DNA from 2 places in the Caldimonas hydrothermalis genome. Region 1 is predicted to be linked to the other one. Evidence: riboswitches for the same ligand, from Rfam matches in the RefSeq annotation. Region 1 holds a riboswitch; the other holds the start of a gene.
What was found. Region 1 has a riboswitch for thiamine pyrophosphate ahead of AC1ECW_RS06070 (TonB-dependent siderophore receptor). Riboswitches for the same ligand answer to the same signal wherever they lie in the genome.
Positions count from the first base shown of each region.

Region 1 (4,406 bases):
CGTAGACCATGTGACGCGGCCTGAACTCATGGCTCAGAGCCAGCCAGGGCGTGGTGATGGATTGGCGGTAGTCGGTGGCCTGCGGATCGCCGCTGGTGCGTTCAGTGCTGCGGTGCAATCGCGTGTGGCGAAGGCCTGCCCAGGCCGTCCAGCGCGGGGCCAGTTCGATCGTGTCGCGCACATAGAACTCGGTGGAGCGCTCGGTGCGGTTCGTGTTGGGGTCGGGCTGTCGGTCGGACGGCGGCACCTGGGTCTGCCCGTCGATCGTGCCGGTGCCGGCCCAGCGGTAGATCTGATCTTCCAGGCGTGCCTTGTAGCGGCTGAACAGCACGCCAGCCGTGAGGGTCTGTTGCATCCCGCCCAGCTTGAAGCGGCCATCGGCAGACAGGTTGAGCGCGTGCGTGCGGCGCCGCTCGTTGTCGCTGACATACTCGTAGAGATCGAAGCTGCCGTCGCTGCAGTAGCGGTCGTAGCGGCCTTGCGCATCGCAACCGTAGGGGAAAGCCAGGCGGTCGTCCGTCTCGAGCCGCTGTGTGCCCAGGTGGGCGGTGAGGCGCCAGTCGGCATCGAGCCGGTGGCGCACGCGCAGCGAGGCGGTGAGGGCGTCCATCACGACAGGTTGCGACCAGCTCTGGTTGTTGAGGTTGATGCGTGGGTCGGTCGGCGCGGGCAGGGTGTCGCCCAACAGGCTGAAGGCGGGCTGGCTGGGCTGGCTGCGGCGGCTGGTCTCGACTTCGGCTTCCATGGTGGTGGCCGGGGTGAGGCGCCAGTCGCCGGCCACGGCCAGCAGGCGCCGCTGGCCGGTGTCGCTGCGCAGAGGCGAATCGAGGTGTTCGTAGGCGGCATTCACGCGCAGGCCGAAGCGCTCATCCATGCCGAAGCGCTCGCCGATGTCGGCCGCCGTGCCCACGGTGTGGCGGCTGCGCCAGCCCAGTTCCACGCTGCGCACGCGGCCTTCGGGGCGTTTGACGACGAGGTTGACCAAACCCCCCGGTGCGCTGGTGCCGGCCTGGATGCCGCTGGTGCCCTTGAGCACTTCGAGCGCGGCCTTGTTGTCCAACGGGATGGAGGTCTCGGCGTTGATGGGCAGGCCATCGCGGCGGTAGTTGAAGCGGTTGTCGAGCACGAAGCCGCGCACCGAGAGGAAGTCCCAGTAGCCCTGGGAGTTGTAGCTGTCGCTCACGGCGGCATCCAGGCTCACGGCGTCGGCCATGCGGGTGGCGCCGCGGTCTTTAAGCTCGCCTTCGGGAATCACCGTGGCCGACAGGGGGGTGCGCGCCAGCGGTACCGCGCCGAAGCCGCCCACCTCGGCGCGGGCGGTGGGGGCCTGGCCGGTGACGGTGATGGCGGGCAAGGCGTCGGAGGCGGCCTGCGCCCGGGCTCCACACGCCATCAGCGCGAGGCAGGCCAGCGCCACCGGGCGAAGGGCGGGGGCAATGAAGGGCGAGAAACGACGTACTGCGGCGGCCATCTGCGAACTCTTCTGGCAAGACGCAGGGCGGCGGCGGAAGGAGGGGGCCCGTGGGAGCGGGCGGGCCAGCCATTCGGACGCTTCCCTGCGCGAGGATTACCTCAATCAGGTTCAAAGGGACTGTCTCAGCCGGGCCCTGGCAGGCCCAACACCCCTAGCGGAAGGCTGTGCAGCAGGCTGCGCAGCCATGCGGATTATCGCGCAGCCGCGCGGGCCGCGTCAGTCGTCGAAGTTCGGGGTCTCGACGCCCAGCACCTTGTGCAACTTGGGGCTGGTGGTGGTGTACTGCAGGTGGATGCGCTTGTCCGGGAAGATGTAGGGCGCGGCGCCGAAGGCAGCCAGTGCAGCCTCGTGAAAGCCCGAGAGGATGAGCTTCTTTTTGCCCGGGTAGGTGTTGATATCGCCCACGGCAAAGATGCCGGGAATGCTGGTTTCGAACTTCTCGGTGTCGACCACGACCTGCTTGCGCTCCAGCGCCAGGCCCCATTCGGCGATCGGGCCGAGTTTGGGGCTCAGGCCGAAGAAGACGAGCAGCATGTCCAGCGGCACGACGCGCGTCACACCGTCACTGCCGGTGACCTTCACGCCGGTGAGCCGTTCGCCTTGCTCCTCGATGCCGGTGATCTGGCCGATCACGAACTGCATTTCCATCGCATCGCACAGCTCTTTCATGCGCGCGACCGACGCGGGCGCTGCGCGGAAGCCGTCGCGGCGGTGGATGAGGATGACGCTTTCGGCCCGGTTCGGGCCGTCCTGGGCGAAGTTGAGCGTCCAGTCCAAGGCGGAGTCGCCCCCGCCCACGATGACGAGGTTCTTGCCGGCGAACTGGGCCGGGTTCTTCACGCGGTAGAAGACCTGGCGGTCGTGGTGCTTCTCGATGCCGTCGACCTTCAGCAGCCGGGGCTGGAAGGCGCCGACGCCACCGGCAATGAAGACGGTCCGGGTGATGAAGCGCGTGCCCCTGGCGGTGGCCAAGTCGAAGCGGCCGTCCTCGCGGCGCCGGACCTCGGTGACCTCCTGCCCCAGGTGGAAGGTGGCACCGAAGGGCTCGATCTGCTTGAGCAGGTTGTCGGTGAGCTCCTTGCCGGTGCACACCGGCACGGCCGGGATGTCGTAGATGGGCTTGTCGGGGTAGAGCTCGATGCACTGGCCGCCGGGATAGGGCAGCGAGTCGATGATGTGCGCCTTGACCTCGAGCAGGCCCAGTTCGAACACCTGGAACAAGCCCACCGGGCCGGCGCCGACGATGACGGCATCGGTCTCGATGGGCGGCGTGCTCTCAGGCGTGTCCATGGCAAGGCCTCAGCGCTTGAGCTCGGACAGCTTGCCGGTGCGGTCTTTCCACTCGTCCGCATCGGGCAGGGGCGCCTTGCGCTTGGTGATGCTCGGCCAGATCTTGGACAGCTCGGCGTTGAGCGCGATGAAATGCTGCTGGTCGCCGGGCACGTCCTCCTCCGGCAAGATGGCATTGACTGGGCACTCGGGGATGCACACCGCGCAGTCGATGCACTCGTCGGGGTCGATGGCCAGGAAATTGGGGCCTTCGCGGAAGCAATCCACCGGGCACACGTCCACGCAGTCGGTGTACTTGCAGCGGATGCAGGCTTCGGTCACGACGTGGGTCATAGGGGGAGTCTCGAGGAATGGAGAAGAAACAGGAGCCGGGCCGGAGCACCGCAGCGAGCCGACCGCTCGGAGGCATTGGCAGGGATTCTAAGGCCGGGGGCCGGGGCCCATGTCTTGACCGGGGGCAACCACCTTGTCAGCCGGGTCGGCCCCGTGAGCACGGTGAAACCGGCGTGGGACGGCGGACACGGGCCGAGCGCCGCAGCCGACGATGACCACGGCCGGGCGTCCTGCGTGCAGTACGCTGGCCTGGGCCAGGCTGGCCACGGTATGGTCGCTGTGCAGTTCATCGGGCCAGCCGGCGCGTGAGACCACGCTGGCCGGGGTGTCGTCCGGCCAGCCGGCCTCCCGCAGGCGGCGGGACAAGGCGCCGAGCTGGCGGCCGGCCATATAGAAGACCTCGGTGTCGGCGCTGCGGCTGGCATGCAGATCGCCGGCGCGCGTCATGGCCGTGGTCAGGCTCACGCTGCGACCGGTGCCGCGGCGCGTCAGCGGGCGCTGGCTGGCCGCGGCAGCGGCCAGCGCGGCCGTGACGCCGGGCACCACCTCGGTGGCCAGGCCTGCGGCCGCGGCGGCTTCGAGTTCCTCTTCCAGCCGTCCGAAGACGCTGGGATCGCCGCCCTTGAGCCGGACCACCAGATCCACTTCGCGCGCATGACGCACCAGCAACGCATTGATCGCAGCCTGGCCCGTCGAATCGCAAAAGCCGCGCTTGCCCACATGGATCCAGCGCGCCCGGGGGGCGAGCTCGCGCAGGGCGGGGTCGGTCAAGGCGTCGTGCAGCACGACGTCGGCCTGAGCCAGCAGCCGGGCGCCGCGCACAGTGATCAGGTCGGCCGCCCCGGGGCCGGCTCCGATGAAGGCGATCCTGCCCATGGTCCGTGAGCGCCTCAGCCGACCGACTTCACGAGCAGGGCCCCGCTGGTGCGGTGGCTGCTCGGATCGACGACGATGAGCGCACCGCCGACACGGTTGTCCGCATAGGGTTCGACCGGCAGGGGCTGCTGCGTTTCGACGGTGACGTGGCCGATCTCGTTGACGGCCAGCTCGTGCGCCTCGGTGGGCTGCAGGCTGTGGATGTCCAGGCGGCTGTCGATGGCCGTGATGCGGGCCTGTACCCAGCGGTTGCCGTGGCGCACCCAGTACTTGCGTCCCACGACGGCCGGCTCGGTGTCGAGCCAGGCCAGCGTGGCCGCAAAGCGCTGGGCGGTGCGGGCTGTGCCGGGTGTGGCGATCCAGTCCCCGCGCGAGACGTCGAGCTGGCGGTCGAGCACGATGCCGGCCGATTCACCGGCCACGCAGGAGGCAA
Region 1 is NZ_JBWQXA010000003.1:192,964-197,369, forward strand. Features, by position in the region: gene AC1ECW_RS06070 (TonB-dependent siderophore receptor) at 1-1,471, opposite strand, end outside; TPP riboswitch at 1,537-1,637, opposite strand; gene AC1ECW_RS06075 (NAD(P)/FAD-dependent oxidoreductase) at 1,691-2,764, opposite strand; gene fdxA (ferredoxin FdxA) at 2,774-3,097, opposite strand; gene cobA (uroporphyrinogen-III C-methyltransferase) at 3,185-3,973, opposite strand; gene AC1ECW_RS06090 (sulfate adenylyltransferase subunit 1) at 3,988-4,406, opposite strand, start outside.

Region 2 (4,406 bases), on a different contig from region 1:
AGCAGGGCATCGAGCAGACCGATGGCCCGCGCCAGATCCGCCGGCTGCCGGGTGTATCCCAGCGCCAGCGCCAGTTCCACTGTGGCCGCCGGCGAGGCGGCAGGATCGCCGATGCGGGCGATCTCCTGCTGCAGTTCGGCCGGCGAGAGCAGGCGCACACGGTCATGATGAGCCGCGAAGCGTCGCGCCACGGCATCGGCCGGCTCGACGACCGGCACGGCCACGGGCACTTCGACGCGCAGGGGCACCGACACCGTGCGGACCTCGGTCACCTGGGGCAGGGGCGCGCAGGCCGCCATGAGCACACCGACGAATGCGGGCAGGGTCCGAAGCCGTTCAGGGAGCATGGATGAGTTCGATGCGGAAGTGGGCGCCAGGCGCATTGGGCAGGACCTCGACCCGCCCGCCATGGGCGGCCACGTACTCCTGCACGATCGACAGGCCGATGCCGGTGCCACGGGCGGCGCCGGCGGGCTGGATCTCGCCGCGGTAAAAGGGCTCGAAGACCCTGGCGCGGTCGCTCTCGCGGATGCCGGGGCCTTCGTCGAGGATGTCGAGGCAGATGCGGTCGCCGTCTTGCGCCAGCAAGATGCGAATCGTAGCGCCGACGGGGCTGTAGCGTATGGCGTTGGACAAAAGGTTACGAAACGCCGTGCCCAGCTTGTCGCGGTCCACCGCCACAGGCGGGACCTGCCCTGACAGCTCGATGTGCAACTGTCGGGCCTGCCACTGCAGGCGCTGCTCCTCGATGCGGGCCTGCAGCAGTTCGCGCAGGTCGGTGGGTTCGCGTTGCAGTCGCCGGGCCTCGAACGCGGCGGCGTTGAAGCGCAGCAGGTCTTCGATCTGCTGCTGCAGCATCAGGGTGTTCTGGCGCAGGATCGCCACCACCTCGCGCTGGCTGTCGGTCAGCGCGCCGGTCACGCCGTCCTCGATGAGGGAGACGCCCTCGCGCATCGCCGCCAGCGGCGTCTTCAGTTCATGCGACACCTGCCGCAGGAAGCGTGCCTTGTCGGCGTCGAGTTCGGCCAGCCGCAGACGCAGCCAGTCCAGGCGGCGGCCGACCTCGCGCACGTCGGCCGGGCCACGGATCTCGATGGGCTCGTCCAGCCGGTTTTCCCCCAGCTGGACGATCGCGCGTTCCAGGCGCTTGAGCGGCCGGGCCAGCCACAAGCCGAACACCAGCGCCAGCCCCACGGCCAGCACGATGGCGGCGAGCACCTGGCGCGCCAGCAGGGCGCGGCTGCCGTCCAGGGCCTCCTGGACGGCACGGTTGTGGGCCTCGTTGGCGGCACGCACCTGGATGGCGCGTGCCGTGTGCAGGTCGGCCAGTTCGGCGAAGGCCTCGCCCACAGTGCGTTCACGCAGCGCCAGCATGTCCCGCGGCCCCTGCAAGGCCTGCCGCACCCGGGCCACGGCTTGCGGCCACGCCGGCACCTGGGGGGCGCCCAATTCCTCGTCCAGGCGTGCGAGGCCCGCCTCGGCCTCGGCCGCAGCCTGCTCGAAGCGCTCGAGCAGCGCCGGATCGTCGAGCACCAGGAACTGGCGGGCCGAGCGTTCCATCGCGGCCAGGCGCTCGCCCAGGGCCTGGGTCTCGGTGCTGAGCACGACGGCGCGCTGGGCACCGGCCTGGGTCTGGTTGACCAGTTCCTCCAGCGTGTACAGGCCACGCAGCAACACCGCGCCGAGCAGCGCGGTGATCAGCAGGAAGGCCACCAGCAGCAACTGGCGGAACGACAACTTGCTCGCAAGCGGCAGTCGCATGGTCGGCGGCAGGAAGTCCGGGATGTCGGTGGCGGCCACTATAGCCAGCCACGGGGCGCCATTGCCTTGACGCGGGAGGCTGCCGGGTCCTAAACTGCAACGCGCTCCGGGGTGCACCGTGTGCTGAGATGGCGTGAAACGCCAAACCCGATGAACTTGATCCGGTTAATACCGGCGGAAGAAGAGCTGAATCTGTCCCTCGTGTCCTGGCCCAGGCGGGTCCGGGCCTCCTCCCAGGGGCACTTTCCGGAGCACCCATGAACCGGAAAGGAGCCCCTCGATGAACGCCCCCGACAAGTTTTCGCAGTTGCTCGCCCAGGCCCGCGAGCCGTTTCCCGCATCCCGCAAGGTCTGGATGCCGGGCGCGCTGCATCCCGGCGTGCGGGTGCCCATGCGCGAGGTGCGGCTCACCAACGGCGAGACGGTCACGCTCTACGACACCTCGGGCCCTTACACCGATCCGCAGACCGTCATTGACGTGCGCCGCGGCCTACCGGCCCTGCGTCAACCCTGGATCGAGGCGCGCGGCGATACGCAGGTCTATGAGGGCCGCACCGCCCAGGCCGTGGATGACGGCCTGCGCGACGAGGCTCACGAGCGCTTGAAAGCCTTGCGCGCCCAGGCCGCCGGCTTGCAGCGCCAGCCCCGCCGCGCGCGCGCGGGGGGTAACGTCACGCAGATGCACTATGCACGGCGCGGCATCGTCACGCCCGAGATGGAATTCGTCGCGATCCGCGAGAACGGCCGGCGTGAGTGGATGCGCGAGCACCTGGCCGATGCCGAGCGCGAGGCCCGCCTGCGGGGCCAGCCGCTCGGGGCGCGACTGCCGGAGGTGATCACGCCTGAGTTCGTGCGGGACGAAGTGGCGCGCGGCCGCGCGATCATCCCGGCCAACATCAACCACCCCGAGCTCGAGCCCATGGCCATCGGGCGCAACTTCCTCGTCAAGGTCAACGCCAACATCGGCAACTCGGCCGTCACCTCCGGCATCGAGGAAGAGGTGGAGAAGCTGGTATGGTCCATCCGCTGGGGAGCGGACACCGTGATGGACCTGTCCACAGGTCGCAACATCCACACCACCCGCGACTGGATCTTGCGCAATTCACCGGTACCCATCGGCACCGTGCCCATCTACCAGGCGCTGGAGAAGGTGGGCGGGGTGGCCGAGGACCTCACCTGGTCCATCTTCCGCGACACCCTGATCGAGCAGGCCGAGCAGGGCGTGGACTACTTCACCATCCACGCCGGCGTGCGGCTGGCCTACATCCCGCTCACGGCGCGGCGGCGCACCGGCATCGTCTCGCGCGGCGGCTCCATCCTGGCCAAGTGGTGCATGGCCCATCACCGCGAAAACTTCCTCTACACGCACTTCGAAGAGATCTGCGAGATCATGAAGGCTTACGACGTGAGCTTCTCGCTAGGCGACGGCCTGCGCCCGGGCTCGCTGGCCGATGCCAACGACGAAGCGCAGTTTGCCGAACTGCGCACGCTGGGCGAGCTCACGCAGATCGCCTGGAAGCACGACGTGCAGACCATGATCGAAGGCCCCGGCCATGTGCCCCTGCACCTGATCCAGGCCAACATGGAAGAGCAGCTCAGGCACTGCCACGAAGCGCCGTTCTACACCCTGGGGCCGCTCACCATCGACGTCGCGCCGGGCTACGACCACATCGCTTCGGCCATCGGTGCGGCCATGATCGGCTGGTTCGGCACGGCCATGCTGTGCTACGTCACGCCCAAGGAGCACCTGGGCCTGCCTGACCGCGACGATGTGAAGCAGGGCCTGATCGCCTACAAGATCGCCGCCCATGCCGCCGACATCGCCAAGGGGCACCCCGGGGCCCGGGCGCGCGACGATGCACTGTCGAAGGCGCGCTTCGAGTTCCGCTGGACCGACCAGTTCAACCTGGGCCTGGACCCGGACACCGCTCGTGAGTTCCACGACGAAACCCTGCCGAAAGACAGTGCCAAGGTGGCGCACTTCTGCTCGATGTGCGGCCCCAAGTTCTGCTCGATGAGAATCACCCAGGAGGTGCGCGAATTCGCCGCGAAGCAAGGGGTCGCGGAGGATCAGGCCTTGGCTGAAGGCTTGGCGGCGAAGTCCGAGGAGTTCCGCCGAGCCGGCGGCGAGCTCTACGTCCCGCTGCATCCACAGGGCTGAGCCATGGCGGCAATGTCCATCGGCATTGCCGGTGCCGGCCTGCTGGGGCGGTTGCTGGCGTGGCAGTTGTCGGGCGCCGGGCACCGCGTCACCGTCTTCGACCCCGCCGAGGGGCCGCAGGCACGGGGTGCGGCGGGCTGGACGGCAGCCGGGATGCTGAGCCCCCTGGCGGAACTCGAATGCGCCAACACCGAGTTGGCGCGGCTGGGCCTGCGCTCGCTGGCGCTGTGGCCGCGCATCGTGGCGGAGCTGCCCATGCCCGTGGATCTGCGCATCGACGGCAGTCTGCTGCTGGCCCACGGCAGCGACCTCGGCGCAGCGCGGCGTCTGGTGGATCTGCTGACGGCCAAGGCACCCGCAGGCCGGCGGCCCGAACCGCTGACACCCGAACGCTTGCGGGAGCTCGAACCCGCCGTGCACGGGCCCGCCCATGCCTGGCTGCTGCACGAAGAAGGGCGCATCCACACCGTGCAGGCCATGCAGG
Region 2 is NZ_JBWQXA010000004.1:118,710-123,115, reverse strand. Features, by position in the region: gene AC1ECW_RS07430 (hypothetical protein) at 1-347, opposite strand, end outside; gene AC1ECW_RS07425 (sensor histidine kinase) at 337-1,761, opposite strand; TPP riboswitch at 1,859-1,961, shown strand; gene thiC (phosphomethylpyrimidine synthase ThiC) at 2,042-3,922, shown strand; gene AC1ECW_RS07415 (FAD-dependent oxidoreductase) at 3,935-4,406, shown strand, end outside.
Region 2: linked by a shared signal. The riboswitch ahead of thiC (phosphomethylpyrimidine synthase ThiC) and the one ahead of AC1ECW_RS06070 (TonB-dependent siderophore receptor) in region 1 are both predicted to bind thiamine pyrophosphate.